Regions from separate parts of the Acidovorax sp. GW835-FHT14B10 genome, predicted to be linked through region 2. Evidence: predicted binding sites of a transcription regulator. Region 2 holds the regulator's gene; each other region holds the start of a gene.

The links. The regulator FNR, encoded in region 2, switches genes on or off when oxygen is low (the NO sensors DNR and NnrR bind a similar motif). The targets are predictions, from matches to a motif close to TTGATNNNNATCAA.
Region 1: the regulator FNR is predicted to act here: its motif matches at 1,813-1,826, upstream of AC1Q5S_RS08795 (type IV pili methyl-accepting chemotaxis transducer N-terminal domain-containing protein).
Region 3: the regulator FNR is predicted to act here: its motif matches at 1,477-1,490, upstream of mhpA (bifunctional 3-(3-hydroxy-phenyl)propionate/3-hydroxycinnamic acid hydroxylase MhpA).

The regions. Positions count from the first base shown of each region.
Region 1 is NZ_JBXAGC010000009.1:24,562-27,832, forward strand. It holds gene AC1Q5S_RS08790 (SDR family oxidoreductase) at 42-803, shown strand; gene AC1Q5S_RS08795 (type IV pili methyl-accepting chemotaxis transducer N-terminal domain-containing protein) at 853-1,689, opposite strand; gene moaA (GTP 3',8-cyclase MoaA) at 1,882-3,018, shown strand; gene mobA (molybdenum cofactor guanylyltransferase MobA) at 3,171-3,271, shown strand, end outside.
Region 2 is NZ_JBXAGC010000006.1:73,100-76,370, forward strand. It holds gene hemN (oxygen-independent coproporphyrinogen III oxidase) at 1-1,181, opposite strand, end outside; gene fnr (fumarate/nitrate reduction transcriptional regulator Fnr) at 1,372-2,094, shown strand; gene AC1Q5S_RS06705 (hypothetical protein) at 2,117-2,410, opposite strand; gene AC1Q5S_RS06710 (FixH family protein) at 2,467-2,739, opposite strand; gene ccoG (cytochrome c oxidase accessory protein CcoG) at 2,814-3,271, opposite strand, start outside.
Region 3 is NZ_JBXAGC010000021.1:15,312-18,582, reverse strand. It holds partial or broken gene AC1Q5S_RS15755 (IS630 family transposase) at 1-414, shown strand, start outside; gene AC1Q5S_RS15750 (DNA-binding transcriptional regulator) at 559-1,371, opposite strand; gene mhpA (bifunctional 3-(3-hydroxy-phenyl)propionate/3-hydroxycinnamic acid hydroxylase MhpA) at 1,597-3,271, shown strand, end outside.

The DNA of each region.
Region 1 (3,271 bases), on a different contig from region 2:
CGTAAGCCGCTATCCAATTTATAAAGCAAGGAGACAACACCATGCGCGTGCAGCACAAATCCATCATCGTCACCGGCGCCGGCAATGGCATTGGCGAAGGCATTGCCAAGCGCCTGGCCGCTGAAGGCGGCAAGGTCATCGTCAACGACATCAACCAAGCCGGTGGCCAGCGCGTGGTGGCCGAGATCATCGCGGCGGGCGGCACGGCGGCCTTCTTCCAGGCCGACGTGACGCAATCGGCCGAGGTCAAGGCCCTGGTCGACGAAGCCATGCGCCTGCATGGCCGGCTGGACGTGGTGGTGAACAACGCCGGCTGGACGCACCGCAACCGCCCCATGCTGGAAGTGAGCGAGGACGAGTTCGACAAGGTCTATGCCATCAACGTCAAGAGCATCTACCTCTCGGCCATCCACGCCGTGCCCGCAATGCGGCTGGGCGGCGGCGGCAGTTTCATCAACATTGCCTCCACGGCGGGCCTGCGCCCCCGTCCGGGCCTGACCTGGTACAACGGCTCCAAGGGCGCCGTCATCACCACCAGCAAGTCGATGGCCGCCGAGCTGGGCCCCGACAACATCCGCGTGAACTGCATCAACCCCGTGTTCAATCCCGACACGGGCCTGGCCGCCGAGTTTGCGGGCGGCCCGGTGGACGAAGCACGCCGCGCCAAGTTTCTGACCACCATTCCGCTGGGCCGCTTTTCCACGGCGCTCGATGTGGCCAACGCCGCGCTGTACCTGGCCAGCGACGAGGCCGCCTTCATCAGCGGCGTGTGCATCGAGGTGGATGGGGCGCGCTGCGTGTAGCGGCACACCACAGCCCCCACCCCGGACGGCGCTGCCGGCAAGCCCCTGGCTACAGCACCTCGCGGAAGGCGGCTTCGTACAGGCCGGTGAGCCGGTCCATCACGCTCAGCAGGCGTTCGCTGGTGGTGGCCACCGCGCTCAGCCCCTGCTCGTCGGCGGGCCGGCGCAGGGCCGCCTCAAAAAACACCCACTGCGGGGCCGCCAGTTCCAGCTCGCCACGAATGGCGGGCGTGGAGACCGGTGCGGCCATCAGGGTCTGCATGGCCTGCCGGAAATCGGCGGCGTCTGCCGCCAGTTGCGCGTGCACCAGCTTGGTGTCCGCCTTGGCGGCCACCAGAAAATAGTTCTTGGCTAGGCGCTGCGACAGCATGCGCTGGCGCCCGGCCAGGTTCACCAGCCGCACACTGGCCACCCGTGCCATCTTTTCGATGGACTCGGTCACCGCCTGGGCCACCAGCAACGTACGGTCGGACTGCTCGGACACCGCCGCCACGGCCGCCCGCGACGTGGGCGCCGCTGTCAACTGGTCGAGCAGTGCAAACTGCTTTTGCACCTCGTCCAGCTGCCGCGCCACTTCGGCGGGCCACTGGCCCGACTGCAGCCCGCGCGCCAGCTCGCCAGATCCCTGCTGCACCCTTTTGCGCGCATGGCCCAGCACGTCCCTGGCAGCCTCGGGCAGCACCTGCAAATACTGCTGGCAATACGCCTTGGCCATGCGCTGCGACAGTGCCCTAAACCATCCCGCATGGTTGATGGCCCCCGACAGTGCCATTTGCGCCTGGGCCCCACCGGCCCAGGTGGGCAGCAGGATGCCTGCCGCCACCCACTGCACGGCCACCCGGCGCTGGCAGGGAAGCGCTTGCGCAATCGACCTCGCATTCGTCATGTCATTTCCTTGAAACTTTGTGTGCAGCGATTGTTGTGACGCACCACCTGCGACCCCTGCGCCATGTCAAGCAACTGCCATTCGCCGGACATTGGCGGGATGAACCCGCGTTGACCCGCTCCATTGACCTCCGTCAACCTCGCCAGCAGGGGCATGCCATCAATTGCGGGGCCGATACGGCAGAATCACCCCATGTCTGAACGTGTGATTCCTCTGGTGGACCAACGCATCGCCGCCCTGGCGGCCAGGGTGCCCGCGCAGGCCGCCGCCCCCACCGGCCTGCTGACCGACACCCGGGGCCGTCCGCTGCGCGACCTGCGCATCAGCGTGACCGACCGCTGCAACTTCCGCTGCAACTACTGCATGCCCAAGGAAGTGTTCGACAAGGACCATGCCTACCTGCCGCACAACGCGCTGCTGAGCTTTGAGGAGATCACGCGGCTGGCGCGGCTGTTTCTGGCCCACGGTGTGCGCAAGATCCGCCTGACCGGGGGCGAGCCCCTGCTGCGCAAGAACCTCGAAGAACTGGTGGCCCAGCTGGCCCGGCTGCGCACGGTGGACGGCACCGCGCCCGACCTCACGCTCACCACCAACGGCTCGCTGCTGGCCCGCAAGGCGCGGGCCCTCAAGGATGCGGGACTGAACCGCGTGACCGTGAGCCTCGACGGCCTGGACGACGCGGTGTTCCGCCGCATGAACGATGTGGATTTTCCGGTGGCCGATGTGCTGGCCGGCATCGAGGCGGCGCACGCGGCGGGGCTGTCGCAGATCAAGGTGAACATGGTGGTCAAGCGCGGCACCAATGACCACGAAATCCTGCCCATGGCGCGCCACTTTCGCGGCACGGGCACCACGCTGCGCTTCATCGAATACATGGACGTGGGCGCCACCAACGGCTGGCGCATGGACGAGGTGCTGCCGTCCGCCGAACTGATCGGGCGCCTGCGCGCAGAGTTGCCGCTGGTGCAGCTCAGCCCCACCAGCCCCGGCGAAACCGCCGAGCGCTGGGGCTACGCCAACGCTGCAGGCCAGCACGACCCGACCCTGGGCGAAGTGGGCGTGATCAGCAGCGTGACCCAGGCCTTCTGCGGCGACTGCAACCGCGCGCGCCTCTCCACCGAAGGCCGGCTGTACCTGTGCCTTTTTGCCACCCAGGGCTACGACCTGCGCAGCCTGCTGCGCGGCGGCGCCAGCGACGAGGCCATTGCATCGGCCATCGCGCCCATCTGGCAGCAGCGCACCGACCGGTATTCGGAGCTGCGCAGCAGCCTGCCGGCCGACACCACGCAGGGCGCGCGCCGGGTGGAGATGAGCTACATCGGCGGATGAGATGAAACCATCCCCGGAGCGACTTCGCCGCTTCCCCCCACTCTCTTGCGCTGCGCGCGGGCAGGGAGACACAGCCCTCGCTGCGGGGCGGCCCTTGCTGGGTTGCCCTGGCCTGGGCCGCGCTCACTGAATCGGCAACGACCATCAAAGACATGATTGAAACGAAAGACATCACCGGCCTCGTGCTGGCCGGCGGTCGCGGCTCCCGCATGGGCGGCGTCGACAAGGGCCTGCAGAATTTTCGCGGCCTGCC
Region 2 (3,271 bases):
GCTTGATCCATGGGCTCAAACAAGACCTCCCCCTGGCACATCAGCGCCATGATGACGGCCCTGCGCACCAGGTCATCACGATTCAGCGCCAACCCTCGCACCACGGGCAACCGCCCCTGATCCAGATGGTCGTAGTACTCCTCCAGCGACTTGGCGTTCTGGCTGTAGGTCGCGCCCACCCGGCCGATCGCGGATACGCCCAGGCCGATGAGATCGCAGTCGGGCTGGGTGCTGTAGCCCTGAAAATTGCGGTGCAGGCGCCCCTGCCGCTTGGCGACCGCCAACGCATCCGTAGGCAAGGCAAAGTGGTCCATGCCTACATAGACGTAACCGGCATCAATAAAGGCGTCCAGCGAACGCGAAAGCATGGTCACCTTGGCTGATGCAGCGGGCAATTCTGTCGAGATGATGCGCCGCTGCGGCTTGAAACGATCGGGCAAATGGGCGTAGGCATACAAAGCGATTCGGTCGGGGCGCAATTGGGCCACCTGTGCCAGCGTGCGATCAAACGACTCGGGGGTCTGGCGCGGCAGCCCGTAAATCAAATCCACATTGACCGACTCAAAGCCCAGCGCACGAGACGCTTCCACCAGCGCAAACACCTGCTCTGCGGGCTGAATGCGGTGCACCGCCTTCTGAACCTCGGCATCAAAATCCTGCACACCGAAGCTCAATCGATTGAAGCCCAGTTCCGCCAGCACCGCCAGCCGATCCGAAGTGACCGTGCGAGGATCCACCTCGATGGAATACTCACCACCCGGCGCAAAGGTGAAACTGCGCCGCAGCGTTGCCATGAGCTGGCGCAGTCCGTCATCCGAAAGGAAGGTCGGCGTGCCGCCCCCGAGGTGCAACTGGCTGACCACCTGTCCGGTGCCGCAGTGGGCCGTGTGCAGATCAATCTCGCGGCTGAGGTAGCGCAAATACACGTCGGCACGGTCATGGTGCTTGGTGATGATCTTGTTGCAGGCACAGTAGTAGCACAACGATTCGCAAAACGGAATGTGGACATACAGCGACAGAGGCAGTGCCATGGCCGTAGCGCCAAGCCGGCGCTGTGACAGCGCCAAGACATAGTCCTCTTGCCCAAAAGCCTCCACAAACCGGTCAGCCGTGGGGTAGGAGGTATAGCGCGGTCCTGGTATGTCAAAACGGCGCAGAAGTTCTGGGGTAACAGAGGTCATGGGAAAATATCCTTGCGTGCATTGATACTGTGCCGTACCCTTTGATCCACGTCCTTGACTTTAATCAAGAAGACGAATGGGCACAGGAGGGACAATTTGATTCAAGTCAGCCACCACGCGTGCACTGCGGGACAATGGAGTCCCAGCAGATACAAGCCAATTACCCTGACCTGTCCAGGTCCCAGTGCCCATGAACCCGCAATCCATCAAAGTCGCCTGCTCCAACTGTAACCTGCGAGAACTGTGCATGCCCGTAGGCCTGAACGAGCAGCAGTTGCAACGCATTGACGATATCGTGGCAGTGCGGCGAAAAATCAAGCGGGGAGGTACTCTCTTTCGCAATGGAGAGTCGTTTACTTCTCTCTATGCCATTCGCACCGGGTTTTTCAAGACCTGCGTCGCTACCGAAGATGGGCGCGACCAGGTCACAGGCTTTCAGATGGCGGGTGAAATCATTGGACTCGATGGCATCGTCAACGACCATCACACCTGTGACGCAGTCGCCCTCGAAGATGCCGAAGTGTGTGTCATGCCCTTTGATCGCATCGAAGAACTATCGCGCGAAGTCACGGCGCTGCAACACCACGTTCACAAGATCATGAGCCGGGAAATCGTTCGTGAACACGGCGTGATGCTTTTGCTGGGCAGCATGCGCGCAGAAGAGCGCCTGGCTGCGTTCCTGCTCAACCTGGTGCAACGCCTGCATGCCCGTGGGTTCTCGCAGTCCGAACTGGTATTGCGAATGACACGGGAAGAGATCGGCAGCTACCTTGGACTCAAGCTGGAGACGGTCAGCCGCACGTTCTCGAAGTTTGTGGAAGATGGCACGGTGGAAGTCAAACAACGCCATGTCCGCATTCTGGACACCGATGCACTCAAGCGCATTGTCAACAACCAGCAGGCTTGTCACTGATCGCTGTTCAGGTATTTAACCGTCACGGGCATGACGATGCCTTGCGACAATCGCCCGGTCGAGCATCCGGAGGCACGGGGCAGCGGTTGAGTTCAAAGGGGGACATGGAGAGCAGCGTCGTCAGCGCGCTGGCAGCCATGGTAATGGTCCAGAACGCAAAGAACGCAAGGGTATAGACCCCCTGGCGAGACAGTGTCAATGGTTGACCGAACCAATGAAGATCCTGTGGATCCACCATGGCGAAAACCAGCATTTCCAGGATCCCGGCCACCAGAAAAGCGGGCCAGGCAATCCACATCAGGCGTTGTGTCCACATCGTGTGTTTCCTTGGGGTTGCGGAGGGCGTGTGCATGCGACCAGTTGGACTCTGGTTCAGCGAGGCTGATCTACGGCAGGTGTTGCCGCATGGTTGCGGCCCTTGAGCGCAGGGGCCAAGCTTTTCTCTGGCTGTGCCAGCGTCTGGTTGATCTCCATCCCCTTGCGGTAATAGTCCTCCTCGACGACGGGGTCCGGCCGACTCATGGCAAGCCACAACGTAATGAAGCCGGCAATCACCACAATGACCGGTCCGGCAATCACCAGCCAGACATGCCCAAACTTCCACCATGGCCGGGGTTCGGGAGTAATAACGGGGCTGGTTGGCATGAAAACTCCTCAGGTATCAGCATACAGACCACAAGACGCCATGCAGCGCCCAGCGTGACCTTCATTCAATTGACTCAGCGTGGCACCAGGAATATGGATTTCTCACTCACCTTGCCGCTGCTTTCCAGTGCAGATATGTCGAAATGAATCGCATGGGAACCAGGGGCCGCAGATCCATACGGGATCTGCAGCCGCACCGCTACCCAACGGGATTCTGCGGCACCAATGTCAACCTCCTGCTCTGACGCCACTTCCATGCCATCCAGCCCGCTCGCAGTAATGCGGTAGCGCTGCGCAGCCTCTGTGGCATTCATGATCTGCAGTCGATAGACATTTTCAAGCTTGCCTCCCGCAACAATGCGGGACAAGGCGGCACGGTCACGCACGATGTCCACCTTCAGGGGGGTACGCGTGGTCAGGCTCGCCAGCATGCCCACGCACAAAGCCACCAGAACCGCGGTGTAGATGAGCACGCGAGGACGCAAGACATGTCGCCAGATTTGCGACTGAGTCCAGCGATGCAGAACACCAT
Region 3 (3,271 bases), on a different contig from region 2:
GTCATCGGCGAGATGCACCGTCGCCACCGCAGCAGCGAATTCCTGCAGTTCCTACGAACCGTTGAAGCCAGAGTGCCAGCGGTGCTGGATATCCACCTGGTCATGGACAACTACGGCACACACAAGACGGCGTCGATCAGATCATGGCTGGCCCGTCATCCGCGCATTCACGTGCACTTCACGCCGACCTCGGCGTCATGGCTCAATCAGGTTGAGCGCTGGTTCGCAACGCTCACGCAACGCTGCATTCGCCGCGGCACACATCGCTCCACACGACAACTTGAGCAGGCGATCCGGGAGTACCTCGACATCAATAACGCCAAGCCGAAGCCTTTCGTTTGGTCCAAGACCGCCGATGACATCCTCGCCAGCATTGAGAGGTTTTGTCTGCGAACTTCTAACTCACCACACTAGTCTGTGAAACAGTAAACGCGATAGCTCGGCACAAATGCTCCCTGACGGAGAGGCTTGCTGCAGTCGCCTTTTCTACCCTTCACCTTGCCACTGGCTTCGATCGTCAAGTCAATTGCCAGCAGATCATTTTCCTGACATCGTCGCTCATTCCAGCCACGCGCGGCTGGACTTGCCAATATGCGCCGCCAGTGCCCCCAGCGCCGGCACAAAGCGCATTTGCAGTTCTGCAGGCGCCACGGCGGCTTTCGGGAACACCATGTTGAGCACACCGAGCAGACGCTCTCCGCTGCGCAGCGGCACAGCCACCGCCGCAAAGTGCTGCTCGCGAACCCACTCGCCATCGTTGTAGGCATAACCCCGCTGCTGCGTTTCGCGCACTGCCTCGGCTACCGCAGCCCGGTCCCTTGCCATCACTCCGATCCAGTCATCGCGCTGGCCAAGCATCGACAGCAGGGCCTCGCGCTGCTCCTCCGAGCATGCCGCAAGATAGGCCCGCCCCAGCGCCGTCACAAACACCGGCATCTTCTCGCCGATCATGGCGCGGTGCTGCGACAGCGCGCTGAATCGGTGGGTTGACTCGCGCACCACCATGAAGCCTGACTCCATCGTGCCCAGATCGCAGGGCCACAGCAGCTTGCGCACCGAGGCGCGCATCAACGGCGCTGCAACCTGCTCCACCCATGCCTCGTCCTCAAATCCCTCGCTAAGGCGACGCACCTCAAACGTGAGGTAGTACTGCCCTTCACGTTCACCGCGTCGCACAAAACCCTCGGTGCGCAAGGTTTCCAGCAGCCGCTTGACGGTGGTGCGATGCATGCCGCAGACCTCGGCCAATTCAGTCGTTGTGGCCATGCCGCCCGAGGCGCTGTTGAGTGCCTTGAGCACATCCAGCCCACGCGCCAGGCTGCGCACATCTTTGTATTGGGATTCAACGGCCACAGGCCTGTGTTGCGGCATGGATCGATCTCCAAAACGATGGTTGGCGGCGAAAAACGGGGCACACCATGCAAAACAAGGGATAACCCCAGTATTTGGGTGCACCAGGTGCACGCAGTTTACGCTTTGATCTAGCGCAAACACAATCGCTTCAACTTGCGCTAGCCGTCCCCTGCGTTCATGACGCAAGCCACCGGGCTTCAGGTCCCGTGTGTTTCAACCGTTACATCCACAGGAGCAAGGCCCATGGCCACGAAAGTCCACAAGACAACCGCCGAATTCGATGTCGACGTCATCATCGTCGGTGCAGGCCCCGTCGGCCTGACCATTGCCAACACGCTCGGCGTGGCCGGCGTACCTTCGCTGTTGATCGAAAAGCTCGACAAGATCATCGACTACCCGCGCGCAATCGGAATCGACGACGAGTCCTTGCGCACGCTGCAGACTGCGGGCCTGGTGGACCAGGTGCAGGCGCACATCACACCTGACCACTGGATGCGCTTTTTTACTGCCAGCGGCAAGTGCTTCGCATCCATCGAACCGCGCACCGACGAGTTCGGCTGGTCGCGCCGCAATGCGTTCATTCAGCCACAGGTGGATGAAATCCTGTACCGGGGCCTGCAGCGCTTCAAAGACACACGGGTTCTGTTTGAGCAGTCGGTCACCGACATCACTCAGGACGCCGAGGGCGTCACGCTCACGCTCGAAGACAGCAAGGGCCAACCGCGCACCTTGCGCGCACGCTATGTGGTGGCATGCGACGGCGGCAACAGCTTCATCCGCCGCGCACTCAACGTGCCATTTGAAGGCCGCACCAAGCCCAACCAGTGGATTGTGGTCGATGTACGCAACGACCCGCTGGGAACGCCCCACATTGACATGCATTGCGACCCCGAGCGCCCTTACGTTTCGGCGGCACTTCCGCACGGCATACGCCGCTTTGAATTCATGGTGATGCCCGGAGAGACCGAAGAAGAACTCTCCAAGCCCGAGAACCTGGCCAAGCTCATGCGCAAGGTCGTCGCCGATCCGGACAGTGTGGATTACATCCGCAAGCGCGTCTACACCCACAACGCCCGCCTGGCCTCCACCTTCCGCGTGGACCGGGTGCTGCTGGCCGGTGACGCTGCACACATCATGCCGGTGTGGCAGGGCCAGGGCTACAACAGCGGCATGCGCGATGCCAGCAACCTCGCATGGAAACTCGCCTGGGTTGCCAAGGGCCTCGCCGGCGACGCCCTGCTGGACACCTATGGCGACGAGCGCCGTGACCACGCCCGCTCGATGATCCACCTGTCCGAGGTGGCTGGCGACATCTTCGCCCCCGAAAGCCACACCGCCGCCAAGGTTCGCGACACCGTGATGCTGGCTCTCAACGCCGTGCCGCCGGTCAAGCAGTACTTTGCAGAAATGCGCTTCAAGCCCATGCCCCGCTACGAGCGCGGCGTGGTGGTGTTGCCCGAAAAAGGCGAGAGCCAATCCATCCTGGGAGGTTTGCTCAACCGCTCGGGCGACCACCCGCTGGGCCGCCTTCTGGGCCTGATGGCCGAGAAGAAGGAATCGCCCCTGGGCCGCCTTCTCAATGGCTTTGAGGTGCCGCTGGAGACGCCCGTAGGCCGCATGTTCATCCAGCCGCGCGTGACCACCGAAACCGGGGAAACCGTGCGCCTGGATGACGTGATCGGCCTGAACTTTGCCATCCTGGCCTGGGGCACCGATCCCACTTTCAACCTGAGCAAAGAGGCTCGCGCCTTCTGGGATCGCCTGGGCGCGAAATTCATCACCGTCAAACCCCAGGTGCAAATGGCGCACAGCAACGATGCCCGCACAGGCGTTATCACGCTGGGCGACACCCAGGGCCGCATCAAGGAATGGTTTGGCAAGCAAAACAAATCCATTGTGTTCGTGCGCCCAGATCGGT